3 regions of the Kluyvera sp. genome follow, and region 1 is predicted to be linked to each of the others. Evidence: predicted binding sites of a transcription regulator. Region 1 holds the regulator's gene; each other region holds the start of a gene.
What was found. The regulator Fur, encoded in region 1, represses iron uptake genes when iron is present. The targets are predictions, from matches to a motif close to ATAATAATGAGAACNACTATCAA.
Positions count from the first base shown of each region.

Region 1 (5,205 bases):
GTCATGATGAAATTTTTGCCGCCATTAACGCCGTCACCAGCGCGGGCGTCTCCACGCGCCAGCAGGCAGCCACGGTGATGCGCGAGTATCTGCATGAAGAAGGCGTGATTCAGTTTCTGCTGAAGTCGTTTGTTGACGGCGCCTGGCGCTTTAACGTGCCGGTGCTGTGGGAGCAATATCCCCATATCGTCGGCTGGGAAACCATTCCGGCCTGGGAACACCCTGCGCTGTTTATTCCCGGCGGCAACTCACCGTATGTCACCGAAGCCTATCGTGACGATCTGCTGGCGCAGTTCCCGCAGGCGAGAGCGCACGTGATTGCCGGGGCGGGTCACTGGGTTCACGCCGAAAAACCGGACGCCGTGCTGCGCGCCATTCGCCGTTACCTCGCTGAGTGATTAAAAATGCATCGACCGCGCGCCAGAATGGCCGTGGTCGTTGGCGTGCGGGTTCCACTGTTGTATGATTGCGCGCTGTCTGCACCGGGCACCGTCCGGTAGCTTGTTTCCCCGAAGTCACTCAGAACCATGGCAAAAGAACAAACGGACCGTACGACATTAGATTTGTTCGCAAATGAGCGTCGGCCGGGAAGACCCAAAACCAATCCGCTTTCGCGTGACGAACAGCTCCGCATTAATAAGCGCAATCAGCTCAAACGCGACAAAGTTCGTGGGCTTAAGCGCGTCGAGTTAAAGCTGAACAGCGACGCCGTTGATGCGCTCAACGAACTGGCGGCAGCCCGTGACATGAGCCGCAGCGAACTCATCGAAGAGATGCTGATGAGCCAACTGGCGCTGCTGCACGGGCAAGGGAAAGTCTGAAATATCCCCCCAGAACGCACTTTCATGTAGCAGAGTGTGCAGTACGGCACGATAGCTGTTTCCGCCCGCTTCTCTGTTCTGCTATGATTGCCCTTATCTGTGGGCAATAAGCCACCACCATATCATTAAGTTTCAAGAGGTTATTTTACTCATGGCAATCGTTGGCATCTTCTTCGGTAGCGACACCGGGAACACCGAAAATATCGCAAAAATGATTCAAAAACAGCTTGGTAAAGATGTCGCTGACGTTCACGACATTGCCAAGAGCAGCAAAGAAGACCTGGCAGGCTACGATATCCTGCTGCTGGGTATCCCAACCTGGTACTACGGTGAAGCACAGTGCGACTGGGACGATTTCTTCCCGTCTCTGGAAGAAGTTGACTTCAACGGTAAGCTGGTCGCCCTCTTCGGCTGTGGCGATCAGGAAGACTACGCGGAGTACTTCTGCGATGCGCTGGGTACGATTCGCGACATCATCGAGCCAAACGGCGCGACCATCGTTGGTCACTGGCCAACCGCAGGCTACCACTTCGAAGCGTCGAAAGGCCTGGCCGATGACGACCACTTCGTGGGTCTGGCGATTGACGAAGACCGCCAGCCGGAGCTGACCGCTGAACGCGTTGAAAAATGGGTTAAGCAGGTTGCTGAAGAGCTGCACCTCGACGAAATCAAAAACGCCTGATGATATTGAGGCGCGATAACAAATCGCGCCTCATTAATAGGTAAAAGCAATCAAAATAATAGCTACATTTTTTTAACTTTTCAGCGCATACCTGTACAATATCTTCTGATTTAGCGTAGGTTCATCGCTCTGTTTGTCGGTGACGCCTCGTTTTTGAAAGCTTAGTTTACCCAAGCCTTGCTGTTTTCATTTATCCAGGGTCATTCTATAATGAGACGCATTAAAACGGGTGAATTCTCTGTGATACTTTCGCTGATGGAAGTTAATCGTTTAGCAACAGGACAGATTCCGCATGACTGACAATAATACCGCATTAAAGAAGGCTGGCCTGAAAGTCACACTTCCACGGTTAAAGATTCTGGAAGTTCTTCAGGAACCGGATAACCACCATGTCAGTGCGGAAGACTTATACAAACGCCTGATCGACATGGGTGAAGAAATTGGCCTGGCCACGGTTTATCGTGTCCTGAACCAGTTTGATGACGCGGGCATCGTGACCCGTCATAATTTTGAAGGCGGCAAATCCGTTTTCGAACTGACCCAGCAGCATCACCACGATCACCTGATTTGCCTCGACTGTGGCAAAGTGATCGAGTTCAGCGACGAATCTATCGAAGCTCGCCAGCGTGAAATTGCCGCCAAACACGGAATTCGTCTGACCAACCACAGCCTTTATCTTTATGGCCACTGCGCTGAAGGCGACTGCCGTGAAGATGAACATGCTCACGATGGTGTAGAGAAGTAACTCCCGCCCTCGTTAAAAAAACCAGCGCCATGCGTTGGTTTTTTTTGCCCTTCGTTCGCATTCAGCCATAAAAAAACCGCTGCAAGCAGCGGTTTTTTCAGTTATTAGCATTCGCCTTATCTTATGGCTTCACGGTGTTATTGCTGCGAATTTCCTGCCACATCTTTTCGCATTTGGCTTTTACGGCCTGGTCGTTACCGGTACGGGTTGCCTGAATACACTGCTGATAATCCAGCACGCGTACGGATTCCTGATTAGCAAACTGTTCATGCTGTTTCTCTTTTTTCAGCACGTTCAGCACGCTCTGGCAGGCCTGGATTTTGTCCGGATTGCCTTCAGCGGTGTTAATGCACGCGCTGTAGGCATCCTTCAGCTTACTGTCTTCTTTCGGCGTGGATGGCTGAGCGCAAGCGGTAAGGCCAGCGGCCATCAGGGCAACAATAATCAGTTTTTTCATACGATGAGCCTCTTAGCGGCGGCAGAGGCTTCCCCCTGCCGCATCATGCATCAGAAAATAGTGAACGGTGCGATAACCATGAATTTCACGTCACGCTCATCCTGGAAGATGTTGCCGTAACCACCGCCCCAGCTTGGGATGTCGGAGTGGTTGTCGTACTGAGTGAAGTGCAGTTTGAAGAGGGTACCCTTCGCGCGGCCTTCCTGTACGGTATACATGGCATCCAGGCTGTATGCAGATTCTCTGATCGTATTGTTTTTGTTGTAGTAGGCATCCGGGTTCATCTGCCAGGTCGCTGGTTTCGCATCCCATGCATAGACGTAGGATGCACCCACTGCCCAGCCAGGAAGATTCCAGTTCTTCAGGTCATACATACCACCGAAGAAGACCGCTTTTTCGCCGTTGGCGTTGAAGTCAGAGCGGTTATCCCACCAGATATCCAGACGACCGTTAGATGACGCGTAGGTCGGGGTCATACGCTGCAGGAAGTAGCCCTGCTGACCGTCAGCCTTAACCCAGGTCCCTTCCAGACGGAAGTCGAACACCTCGTTCAGCTTATAGCCAAATGTTAACGCCTGCAGCCACGCGGTGCCGTCGTAAATGTCGTTCACGCCGTGATCGCTCACTTTGTCACGGGTACCATAGAACTGGTAGCTGGTGGTCAGCGGGCCGCCAGGGATATCAAATTTGTAGCTTGCTTTGGCGAAGTACTGGTCGACATAACCTTCCGCCTGACCGAATGCCGCTTCCAGCACCAGGTCATTTTTAAAATCGTATTTCGCACCGATAGAGTGCAGGTAATCAACTTTGGTCTTCTTATCATTCTGATAGAAGTTATCCATCTCCAGATGCCATGGCGCCTTGTACTCATTGGTCCACATGTAGGAGAAGCTCAGCGCGCCATTGTCGCCGTAGTCAAAGTTTGCCCCGGCTTCAGCGCCCTGGTAAGTACCCGGCATAAAGCTCCAGTGCGGTGCCAGCAGGGTTTGACCGGTTGGTTGAATGTAACCCGCACGCGCCCAGGTTGGGCCAAGTTTAAATTTAGCTGCCGCTTTATACAGGCTGATACCGCTCTTATCGCCGCTGTAATCTTCGCTATAGCCTTTATTTTTTGACGAGAATGCAATTTCGTTCGGGTGACCGCTTTCGCTACTTTCCGCCATTTCAATCGCGGTAAAAGCAGCAATATCAATACCGAACATGTCAGCCGCATAACCCGACTGGAAGTCGAGGTTGGCGTTCCAGGTGGAGTGAGAAAGGTTGGTTTTATATTTGTCGTGGTCGGTCACATCTTTACGGTCACGCTCACGCTGCCAGTAGTAGATGCCGCCGGTTAATGTTGAATCATCAATGAACCCTTCTGCCTTCGCTTCCGGAGTCATCACAAAGCCTGACATTGCTGTCACACCGGCGATAGCCAGCGCCAGCGTACTACGTTTGCCACTAAACGTACGCATAGTTATATCCTCTTTGACTTTTAAAAATGCCGCTGCAAAGCAGAAGCAAAAAAATAAAACGCTAAAAAATGAACTTCTGGAAAAAGGTGTTTCAGTACACTGATAGACTATTTTTCGCGACGCGAATTATCAATCCTTTTCCGCAACAAGAGTGCAGGATTATGACAAAGCGCACATATTTGGTTTCAATGTGTAACGTAATGCATTGTTAACATTTGCACAGGCCAGCCCTTGCGGGGCTTGGATGAAATGTTAATGAGACCGTTTACATTGAAGATCAGGGGTGGGTAGATGTAAAAAAGTGCGAACGTACCAGATCCAGGAAAATATTATTAATTCGCATCGCGAAACTATAAAAAGAACCGGTTTGCACATTACCGGAACAGAAAGGAACGATATGTTGCCATCGGCGCCAGGGGCATATGACCAGGCAAAAAAAAACGCCGCAAAAGCGGCGTTTTTCATCTTGGATCGGCGAGTATTAGCCAACCCAGGTATCACGTAAACCAACGGTACGGTTAAAGACCAGCTTGTCTGCCGTGCTGTAGCGGCTGTCGAGGCAGAAGTAACCCTCACGCTCGAACTGGTACGCTTTACCGGCCTCAGCGGCCTGCAGAGACGGCTCAGCATAGCCCTGCTTGATAACCAGTGACTCAGGGTTCATCACCGCCAGGAAGTCTTCTGCGGCGCCTGGGTTCGGTACGCTGAACAGACGATCGTACAGGCGAATCTCTACCGGCAGCGCGTGCGCGGCGCTAACCCAGTGAATTACGCCCTTCACTTTGCGGCCATCAGCCGGATCTTTGCTCAGGGTATCAGCATCGTAGGTACAGAAGATGGTGGTGATATTGCCTTCGGCATCTTTCTCCACGCGCTCTGCTTTCACCACATAGGCGTTACGCAGACGCACTTCTTTCCCCATCACCAGACGTTTGTACTGCTTGTTCGCTTCTTCACGGAAGTCTGCGCGATCGATCCAGATTTCAGCGCTAAACGGCACTTCACGGCTGCCCATTTCCGGTTTATTCGGATGGTTAGGCATG
Region 1 covers NZ_CBDKZX010000027.1:15,427-20,631, reverse strand. The annotation lists gene ybfF (esterase) at 1-398, shown strand, start outside; gene ybfE (LexA regulated protein) at 528-821, shown strand; gene fldA (flavodoxin FldA) at 973-1,503, shown strand; gene fur (ferric iron uptake transcriptional regulator) at 1,796-2,248, shown strand; gene chiQ (ChiQ/YbfN family lipoprotein) at 2,370-2,705, opposite strand; gene chiP (chitoporin ChiP) at 2,756-4,162, opposite strand; gene glnS (glutamine--tRNA ligase) at 4,644-5,205, opposite strand, start outside.

Region 2 (5,205 bases), on a different contig from region 1:
CGCCGCACGCGCGGGTTCAAACGCCCAGCTCACCTTGTTTTCAGGGATGTCCATCGCGGTTGGCAGCGCGTAGCCCTGCAGTTTTGGAATTGCCATGTTGTTCTCTCCTTCAGGCCTGTGAGCGGCTGGCCAGCCACTGACGCAATTGTTTTTTATCCACTTTGCCGACGTGGGTCAGCGGCAGTTCATCCACGCACTCCACGCGATCCGGCAGCTTAAATTCAGCCACGCCCTGTTCACGCAGGAAGCGACGGACCTGCACCGCGCGCAGCGGTTCTTTCACCACCAGATACGCGCAGCTTTTCTCGCCCAGCAGGGTGTCTTCCATGCTGACCAGCGCCGCATGGACCACCGCCTCATGACGCAGCAGCAGGTTTTCAATCTCTTCCGCGGCAATCTTCTCGCCGCCGCGGTTAATCTGATCTTTTTCACGCCCCTGCACGGTGATGTAACCCTCCTCATCAATCGAGATCAGGTCGCCGGAACAGTAGAAACCGTCAGCATCAAACGCGCTGGCGTTATGCTGAGGACTTTTGTAGTAGCCGCGGAAGGTGTAAGGGCCGCGCGTCATCAGGCGCCCCACTTCACCGCGAGGCAGCGGGTTACCCTCTTCGTCCGCCACCCACACTTCATCGTCAGGGCACATCGGGTACCCCTGAGTGTTGAGGATTTTTTCTGGCGTATCATCAAGACGGGTGTAGTTCACCAGCCCTTCCGCCATGCCGAAAACCTGCTGGAGCTGGCAGCCAATCTCTGCCGGAATCCGCGCAGCCAGCGTGGCGGACAGGCGTGCGCCGCCCACCTGCAGCAACGTCAGCGAACGTAGCTGAGCGTTACCGGCCCCCTCGGCAATCGCCTGTAGCCACAGGCTGACCGCCGGGGGTACCAGCGCCGCGACGTTCACCTGGTGTTTTTCTATCAGCGGGAAGCACAGCGTCGCGCTCGGGTCCGCCGCCAGCACCACCGTTCCTCCCGCCAGGAACACGCCCAGCGCGCCTGGTGAACTCATGGCGTAGTTGTGCGCCGACGGAATAGCACACAGATAGCGCGTCGCCGCATCAAAGCGACACACTTCATTACTGCGGCGAATACTGTAGTAATAGTCGTTATGGGTGCGAGGGATAAGCTTCGGCGTGCCGGTACTGCCGCCGGAAAGCTGAAAAAAGGCCACCTCATCCGCGGCGGTCGGCGTCGGCGTGAAGCCCATCGCCGGGCGAGCTATCGCCGCTTCCAGCGCGTGTTCCCCTTCACCATTGCGTAGCAGTACGACGCGTAAAGCACGGTGCTGCGCGCAGAAATGATTGAGGAAGGTCTCATCAGCAAACAGCGCGTGACCGCGATCGGCAATCAGGGCTGCGGGGGATATCTGCTCGGCGTAGGCATTCAGCTCACTACGCTGATGGCTGAACAGCGCGTTAACTGGCGCAACGCCAATCTTCAACAATGCAAATAAGGTGATATAAAACTCGACGATATTGCCCAGCTGCACCAGCGCCGTTTCACCGCGCTTCAGCCCCTGGCTTTGCAGCGTCGCGGCCAGATTGTCGATGGCCTGATTCAGCGCGCGATAGCTTATCTGACGTTCGCCGTCGATAACCGCAATCGCATCACTTTCGGCATGACGCGTCACCATGTCGGTGAGCAGCAGATCCTGCCAGTAGCCTTTTTCACGATAGCGCGCCGCAAGCGCATCCGGCCAGCGGGTAAATTCTACGGTCATTCTGATTCCTTAATGCAGGCCGAACACGTTCAGCATGGTCGAGAGTTTGACGCCGGTTTCGCGCCATTCGGACTCCGGCGATGAAGCGGGCACGATGCCCGCGCCGGCGAACAGGCGCACGCGATTGGCCTTCACGCGCGCGCAGCGAATCGTCACCACCCACTCGCCGTTCCCTTCGGCATCACACCAGCCCACAATGCCGCCAAACAGCTCGCGGTCAAACGGTTCCAGTTCAGCAATCACCTGTTTCGCCGCCTGATGCGGGAAACCGCTCAACGCTGGCGTCGGGTGCAGCAGGCAAGCCAGCGTCAGGGCGTTTTCCGCCGCTTTCGCCTGCCCTTCAATCGGCGTCGCCAGATGCCACAGCGTTGGCGTGGTAATCAGCTGCGGCGTCTGCGGCAACGTCAGTTGCAGGCTGCGCGGCGCCAGCGTACGTTGCATCGACTGGGTCACCAGCTCGTGTTCATGGCGGTCTTTTTCCGATGCCAGCAGACGGTTACCCGCTTCACGATCCAGCAGGTCATCCGGCTGACGACGCGCCGATCCAGCCAGCGGCAGCGAACTGAAACGATCGCCCTCTTTACGCAGTAGCAGTTCCGGGCTCGCCCCCAGCAGCACCCCACCGTCCGGCAGCGGGACATGGAAGTTAAAGCTTGCCGGGTTTTGCGCGACCAGTCGTTCCAGCAGCACGCCGCTGTCCAGCGACTGCCCGGCGGTAATATCAATCAGCCGGGAGAGCACCACCTTATCGACCTGCGGGGTCGCCGTCAGCGCCGCCGCGCGGGCAACCATATCGAGGAAAACGGGGTGTTGCGGAATTTCCTGACGCTCGGTCACCCGCATCGGTTCGCGAGACGCGTGGTAGCGCGAGGTGTGCTGTTTTACGGTGCGTGAGAAGGACTCACAGCGCTCAGGAATGAACAACGCAGACGGCTGGCGGGTATCAAACGGAATCGCCCCCACCATCACCGGATTGGCGATCCCGGCGGCTTTGGCTGCGGCGAACGCCGAGGCTAAACCTTGCTGAAAGGCGCTATCGGGCGCATCGCCCCCTTCTGCGGGGCAGGTAAAGCGCTGGAAGCAACCCGAGGTCGTAAAACTGCGGAACGGCGACATAAAGAAAAAGCGGTCGGCCGAAAGCGTGGCCCGATGCTGCTGTTCTTGTTCATCCGCAGTCAGTGACGTTTCCATATCATCCTCCAAAAAACGATAAAGATATTACGAATAATTATCATTTATATTTTGGTTTGGTAACCTAAAAGTAAACGCTTCATATGTCAACAGCGCAACGCAGCATCTTGTGCTTAATCGCGATGTCGCCGCCCCAATATGGCGCTTGCAACAGTTCAGCGCCGGGCTTGCATCCGGGGCGGACAATAGTTGAAAATGAGAAGCATTAACTAACTGCAACCGGGATGCATTTCTGTGAAACTCTCCGCTTTATGGCGCACCGCCGCGCTGATCGCTGGCTTCAGCGTTTTAGGACTCTCCTCAGCGCAGGCCGCCGACTGGCCGCGCCAGGTCACCGACAGCCATGGCGTACACACGCTGGAACAAAAACCCACGCGTATTGTATCCACCAGCGTCACCCTCACCGGCTCGCTGCTGGCCATTGACGCGCCGGTGATCGCCAGCGGCGCCACCACCCCCAATAACCGGGTAGCCGATGCTCAGGGTTTCCTGCGCCAATGGGGCGACGTCGCCAAAGCCCGTAAAGTGACCCGCCTGTATATCGGTGAACCCAGCGCTGAAGCGGTGGCTGCGCAGATGCCAGATTTGATTCTGATTAGCGCCACCGGCGGCGACTCGGCGCTGGCGCTGTACGATCAGCTCTCCACCATCGCTCCCACGCTTATCATCAACTACGACGATAAAAGCTGGCAGGCGCTGCTGACCCAACTGGGCGGGATTACCGGCAACGAGCAGCAGGCGGCGGCGCGTATTGCCGAATTTGATAAACAGCTGGCGACGGTGAAGCAGCAAATTAAACTGCCGCCGCAGCCGGTCAGCGCGCTGGTGTACACCGCAGCAGCCCATAGCGCTAACCTGTGGACCAGCGAATCCGCACAGGGGCAGTTCCTGCAGCAGCTTGGCTTTACCCTCGCGACATTGCCGCCTGGTCTGCATGCCAGCCAGAGTCAGGGTAAACGCCACGACATCATCCAGCTTGGCGGTGAGAGCCTGGCTTCCGGCCTGAACGGCGAAAGCCTGTTCCTGTTTGCCGGTGACGAGAAAGACGCCGACGCGATTTACGCCAACCCGCTGCTGGCGCATCTTCCGGCCGTCAAAAATAAACACGTTTATGCGCTGGGCAGCGAGACGTTCCGCCTTGATTACTACAGTGCAACGCGGGTGTTAGCACGCCTGGCGGCGCTGTTTGGCTAAACGCCACTCCGGCATCATCCGATGCCGGATTTTACCTCATCAACATCACGCCAAACCTCATCGCTCCTGATGTTGTGTTGTGATTAGCCATTGTCATTACGCTACCGGATTATTTGCTCACGCCACTTACGGCGACGCCTTTACACCGAGAGGAGATGAACATGGCGAAGAGTAAATTGATCCAAAACGATACACTGACCGAAACCAGTAATGCGGCCGATGGTTTTAACCCCGCAACCGAAGACAGCATGCTGAGCTACACCTCCGCGCGTGTGGCCAAACCGGTCTACAACGAATACAGCGCCAACGCGGCCAAACCGAAAGTCTTCGGCTACTTCACCGACTGGTCTCAGTATGATTCTCGTCTGCAGTCAATTGATACGCCCCTGGAGCGCGGCCGTGGCTATGATGTCACCAACGTCTCCCCGCTGGCCTATGACAAAATCATCGCGGGTTTTGTCGGTATCGTCGGTTTTCATAAAATGGACGGTCAGGAGCGTGATGTCGTGGCGGAAGCCGCGGAACTGTGCGGCAAAGTGAAATACGAACCGACCTTCCTCGACCCATGGGGCGATTTCCAGAGCTACATCAACGTGGGCTATGATGTGAGCGGTTGGGATGTTGACCCGAAAACCGTGACCCAGGCTAATACCAAAGGCTTCCTCGGCGCGCTGCGCGATCTGCAGGCCAAAGCAAAATCGCTGGGCCATAACCTTGAGCTCTCCATGAGCATCGGCGGCTGGACCATGAGCAACGGCTTCCATGAAACCGCCGCCAGCGATGCCTCGCGTAAAATCTTCGCCAAAGGTCTGGTGAAGCTGTTCAAGCAGTTCCCGATGTTCAGCGGCGTCGATCTCGACTGGGAATACCCGAACGTTGAAGCGGCTGGCAACCCGTACGGCGAAGAAGACGGCGCGAACTTTGCGCTGCTGATTGCCGAAGTTCGCAAGCAGCTGGATGCCGCTAACCGCAAAGACGTCAAAATTTCGATTGCGGCTTCCGCCGTCATTGAAAAACTGCAGTTTATCGACCTCAACACGATGATGAATGCCGGTATGGATTACATTAACGTCATGAGCTACGACTTCTTCGGCACCCCG
Region 2 covers NZ_CBDKZX010000010.1:53,722-58,926, reverse strand. The annotation lists gene ACW14G_RS06605 (isochorismatase) at 1-96, opposite strand, end outside; gene entE ((2,3-dihydroxybenzoyl)adenylate synthase EntE) at 110-1,720, opposite strand; gene entC (isochorismate synthase EntC) at 1,730-2,911, opposite strand; gene fepB (Fe2+-enterobactin ABC transporter substrate-binding protein) at 3,146-4,105, shown strand; gene ACW14G_RS06585 (glycosyl hydrolase family 18 protein) at 4,267-5,205, shown strand, end outside.
Region 2: fepB (Fe2+-enterobactin ABC transporter substrate-binding protein) is a predicted target of Fur. The motif match lies at 2,939-2,961, and genes of this name have one in related genera.

Region 3 (5,205 bases), on a different contig from region 1:
GCAGGTGCAGGGTGAAGGCGCTGTTGAAAATATTGATCCAGCCGCGCATCGGCGTCAGCTTCTCCAGCACGCCGGTGAAGATTTGCACGCAGCCGCGGTTGCCAACGAAAATCATAAATTCATTGCCGTCCCGCTGCAGGGTCTCCAGCAGGCGAGGCAGGGCATCTGTATTGATGCGACAAGCCAGGTCGTCGTTGACCAGGCGGAAAGCCTGCTGGCGCGAGAGGTTGTATTTGCGCAGCAGCGCGAAGAACTGGTGGACGTCGGTCATTGCGCGCCACTCTTTTTCCAGCGCCGCGCCGTCGGCCGTGTCGGCATAGCGCGCGTTTTCCACCGGACGAAGCGCCAGCGGCGCTGGCATTGATTGGGTCTGTTCGGCAATCAGCGCCTGCCAGGCCGCGCTGTCCGTGTTGTCAGTGGTATAGACCTTCAGCACCGCGTCGCCGTGCGGGTCAAAGAACTGAATGCTCTCGCGCCCTCCATCGTTAACGTGAAACGCGCTGGCCCACTGGCTCAGGAACAGGCGCAGGTCGAGAGCACGCGGGTTGAGTATCAGGCCCACGTGGCCGTCGAGGTGCTGGTGGGTGAACGCGCCAACCTGCTCATGCACCGCGTACTCATTGCGGCAGATGCATTTGGTTTCGCCGACCTTTTCCAGCGAAGCGAGGATCGCGCGCGCATTATCCTGCAGGCGCACGGCGTCGTGGCCAACGCCGGCTGCGGTCAGTTCCGCTTCGCTCACCCCCATTACGGCGGCGATATCGCGAGCGTATTTGGCGGCGCCGCTGGCTTTGACGTCCTGATAGCGCTGCCACAGTTCAGTTGATGCGTTTTGCATAACTCTCTTCCTTATCATTACCCCGGCCAGCGGCCGGAGGCAGGTTTTGTTGATGTTGTTATCAGAAATCGACGTTGACGCCCAGCTGCCAGGTACGGCCCGGCATCACCGCCAGCGACTTATCGTTGGCATCCTGATTGGTGGACGTTTCAATGTTGCGGCTGCTCAGGTAGTCCCAGTATTTACGGTCGGTCAGGTTATACACGCCGCCGTTGATACGGACGTTCTTCGCGACGCGCCAGTAGGCCGTCCAGTCGAGCATGCCGTAGCCCGGTACGCGCATGTATTCGCTGGTGGAATCGGTAATCGCGCTGCCGGTGTTGGTGTAGCTCTCACGGTTGGTGGCAGTGGCGCGTTTGCCTTTTACGAAGGTGGCGGTCAGCGCGGTACCGTACACTTTCGACGGATCGTCCCACGCCACGCCGACGATCGCTTTCATCGGCGCTACGCTATCGAGGTCGACGTATTTGTCGCCGTAGTAGCTGGATTTTGACTTCCCTTCGCTGTAGCCGTAGGCCAGCGTTGCGCTCAGGCCGTCAACCTGCTCAAACCAGGTGCCAAAGTTGAACTTCGCGCTGATCTCACCGCCGTAGATATAGGCTTTATCACGGTTTTCCGCCTGATAAATGGTGTAGATGTTCGACGGTACGTTGGCGAACTGGGTTGGGTTGTTGGAACGGGTGTAGCGGGTATAGGCGATAAAGTCTTTATAGTTGTTGTAGAACAACGCGGTACGCATGGTGATCCCTTCGGTCACTTCGCCCTTCATGCCCCACTCGACGTTGTCGCTGGTTTCGGTTTTCAGATCGGTATTGCCGATCAGCGCGTACTGGCCGCGGCCCGCGTAGCTGGATCCGAGGTTCCATGAACCGTACAGCTGGCTGGTGTTCGGGAACTCCGCGCCGCGTTTGTACTGCAGGTAGGTCATCATGCGCGGCGTAATGTCGTACTGGAAGGTCAGCGACGGCAGCGCCTGGGTGTCCGAGTTTTTCCCGTACAGGGTCGACACCGAGGATTCGGTCAGTACCGTGCTGTTGGTGGTCAGGCTGGAAAGATTCTCCGGCTTCGTAGACTGATGCACCACGCGAACGCCCGGGATCACCGCAAAGTTATGCCCGTCGAGATCGAAGTTGATCTGATCCTGCAGGAAGCCGCCGATCGTGTACTCGCGGCTGTCCGCTTCCGGCTGCATGATCTCGCTGTAAACGCTTGGGATAGGTGACTGGCTGAACGGACGCTGGGTTTTGGTGGTGCTGGCGTTAAAGCCCGCGCTCAGGTCATGGCGGCCGAGGGTTTTGGCCAGCGCGGTCTGCATACCCCAGGTGTCGGTGTCATAGTTGGAGTACACCGTTTGCATCTTGCTGGTGAAGCTGTCCGGCATATAGGTCCGGTCGTGCGCTTCGGTATGCTGGTAGTAAACCCTGGTCGATGCGCTGTCGATGAAGTCATTCATCGGCGTCCAGTCATCTTTGAGGCTCAGACCCCAGCGGCGAGTCTGGCTGGTCTGCTGCGCGTCGCCGATGGTTTTGCTACCGCTGTCGTTCCACACATCGTAGTGGGTGTGGTTGGTTTTATGGTAGTAGTCGAGGGTGCTGGTCAGTTTGTGCTGATCGTTAGGTTGCCAGATCCCAGAGGCCATAAACGCGTCGGAGTGCCAGTTCGCCGGGAACGCGTCCACGCTCGAACTGTTGGTGGTAGTCTCCTGGCCATCGCGGCGGCTGTAGACAAAAATGCCGCGCAGCGTTTCGTTGCCGCCCGCTGCCGTCAGACCATTGTGCCAGCTGCGGTCAGACGAGTCATACTCGCTGCGGTAGCTAAAGGCACTGGTTTTGCCCGGATGCAGATAGTCGTCCGCCGATTTCGGCTGGAAGGAAACGTTGCCGCCGATGGAGGTATTGGCGGTCTCGGTGTCGGTCGCCCCAGATTGAATATCCACGCTGCCGTACATGTACGGGTCGATATAGTCGCGTCCGATGCCGAAGGTGTTAAGCCCGGCGCGGCTGACGTAGCTGCGGCCGGTGGCGTTCGGCTGCGCAATGCCGTCGACGTCGATGCCGACGCGGTTGCTCTCAAGGCCACGAATGTTGTAGCCGGTGTAGCCGCCGCGGTCGAAGCCGCTTTTGCCGTTGCCGGATCCACCGTTGGCGCCGGTCGCACCGATCAGCGGTTCATAACGCATAATGGAACCAAAATCGTTGGCCCCTTTGTCCTGAAGCTCCTGCGCGCTTATCGCGTGCTGACTGCCCGGTTTAAGTACCGGTGCGGGGGCGGTGACGGTCATCTGTTCCGCGCTGTCGACGGCGGTTTTGTCCTGTGTTTCAGCCGCGCCCGCGGAAGTCTGATAGATTGCTGCGAGCAAAGAGGTCACCAGTAGGCTTTTCTTGCACCACGCCTCTGATTGAATGGATTTGTACATAGTTGCCATGCCTTCATCGTTATTAGTATTGGCTCACGCGTAACTTCCAGAATCTGCTTTTCCTTAAGCATCTTGACGCCCTCCAATTTTATGCAATGCGAATGTTAATGATAGGTATTATCATTTGCAATAATATTTGCAAATAAATCTGCTTGTATGCAACAATTTGATTACAATTTTGTTTTTGACTCTCCCGAGATAGCGATGACCGAGAAAGCGGCAGTTACCATCACCTACTGTTCCCAATGCAACTGGATGCTGCGCGCCAGCTGGATGGCGCAGGAACTGTTACACACCTTCAGTACCGATATTGCCTGCGTAACGCTGATACCGGGTACCGGCGGGATTTTTACCATTACCGTCGGGGATGTACTGGTGTGGGAGCGTAAGCGTGACGACGGCTTCCCGGACGCCGCAGAGCTCAAGCGTCGGGTGCGCGACGTTTGCTTCCCGGAAAAACCGCTGGGCCATGTGGATAAGCACGAAGGATAAAGCGGCTGCGAACGCGCCATTAAACGTGTATTATTAATGCATCTTTATTGGTGAGGGACCGGGTATGGCAGGCAAACGCATCGATCGTGAAAAACGGACAATCAGCAGCATGATTGCGCTCTATCAGCGCCGTTGTCCGCAGGCGTTGCACGATGCTGAGCATTACCAGGCACTGAACCATTATGCCGATAAGCGGCTGGATAAATGCGTGTTTGGCGAACAAAAGCCGGCCTGCAAGCAGTGCCCGGTGCACTGCTACCAACCCGCAAAGCGTGAAGAGATGAAACAGATTATGCGCTGGGCAGGACCGCGGATGCTCTGGCGTCACCCGCTGCTCACGATCCTCCATTTGATTGATGACCGCCGTCCGGTTCCCGAGCTGCCGGAGAAATATCGGCGCAAAAAATAGCCTTACAGGGTGCGGCAGTGACGACGATACTCCGACGGCGAGCGGGCAGTATGCTTGCGGAAGATGCGGCAAAAGTAGTTGCTGTCCTCAAAGCCACAGTGGTGGGCAATCTCTTTAATTTTCAGCTCATAGCCGCGCAGTAATTTCTTTGCCAACTCCAGGCGCACGGCGGTGAGGTATTCGTTAAAGCCGACGGTGCTGGACTTCTGAAACAGGTGCGACAGATAGTTCGGGGTGATGTGAAACTTCTTCGCCACCGTCTCTCGGCTGAGCGCCTCGGCGGCGTGTTCGTCGATATATTCCTGAATCGCCAGAAACAATTCTCTGCTTTTGCTGACCGTATCCGCCAGATGGGTCAGTTGATCGATACAGTGGCTGAGCAGGCCGCTGAGGACTATCTGCGTGGTGGGCATCACCGGGCGAATCGCCAGCTCATTCATTGCCAGCAAGAGATACGATCCCACCCGCGGGCCGAGTCGCGCCACGTGCTGCTTGCGGATCTCAACGAATTTTTTACCGTCGAAGCGTTGAAGGCTGAAGCCCAATTTTTGTTTGCTGAACAGAATGCTCAGCGACGTCGCCGGGCCGTGCCACTGCGGGGCATTCCAGCGCCCGCCGGGAATATACAGCGCCTGTAGCGGCCCAAGCGGTGCTTCCAGGCAGCCATCCGCCAGCTCGCCTTCCAGCACAATCTCAAGGCGGGGAAATGATACGCTCATCGCCAGCTCCGGCGCGGGTTGGGAGATTTGCGGAAAACGCACCACGAGCTCGTTCTGCCGGGTAAGCAGCTGTTTCAGCACGGGGACGAGGGTTGGTTCTGACATGCTCATGTCCTGTTGTTATTCTGGATTTTGAGTCTCATCACACTTTATTTTGCTGTACACAAAAATCCAGCGTTGTGTAGCTATCTCATACAGAATGGCGGCCACGCCTGCAGTAACTTTTCATACATGTTGTGAAATGGTTAACAAAAGAGAGGCGATATGGACAAGCAAGCGGCATTCTGGCTGGATGCATTGGGCGCCAACGGCGAACTGTCAGCCACGATGA
Region 3 covers NZ_CBDKZX010000011.1:26,994-32,198, reverse strand. The annotation lists gene ACW14G_RS06930 (hemin-degrading factor) at 1-838, opposite strand, end outside; gene ACW14G_RS06925 (TonB-dependent receptor domain-containing protein) at 900-3,254, opposite strand; gene ACW14G_RS06920 (SelT/SelW/SelH family protein) at 3,459-3,746, shown strand; gene ACW14G_RS06915 (nitrous oxide-stimulated promoter family protein) at 3,811-4,155, shown strand; gene ACW14G_RS06910 (helix-turn-helix transcriptional regulator) at 4,158-4,979, opposite strand; gene ACW14G_RS06905 (phytanoyl-CoA dioxygenase family protein) at 5,139-5,205, shown strand, end outside.
Region 3: ACW14G_RS06925 (TonB-dependent receptor domain-containing protein) is a predicted target of Fur. The motif match lies at 3,356-3,378, and genes of this name have one in related genera.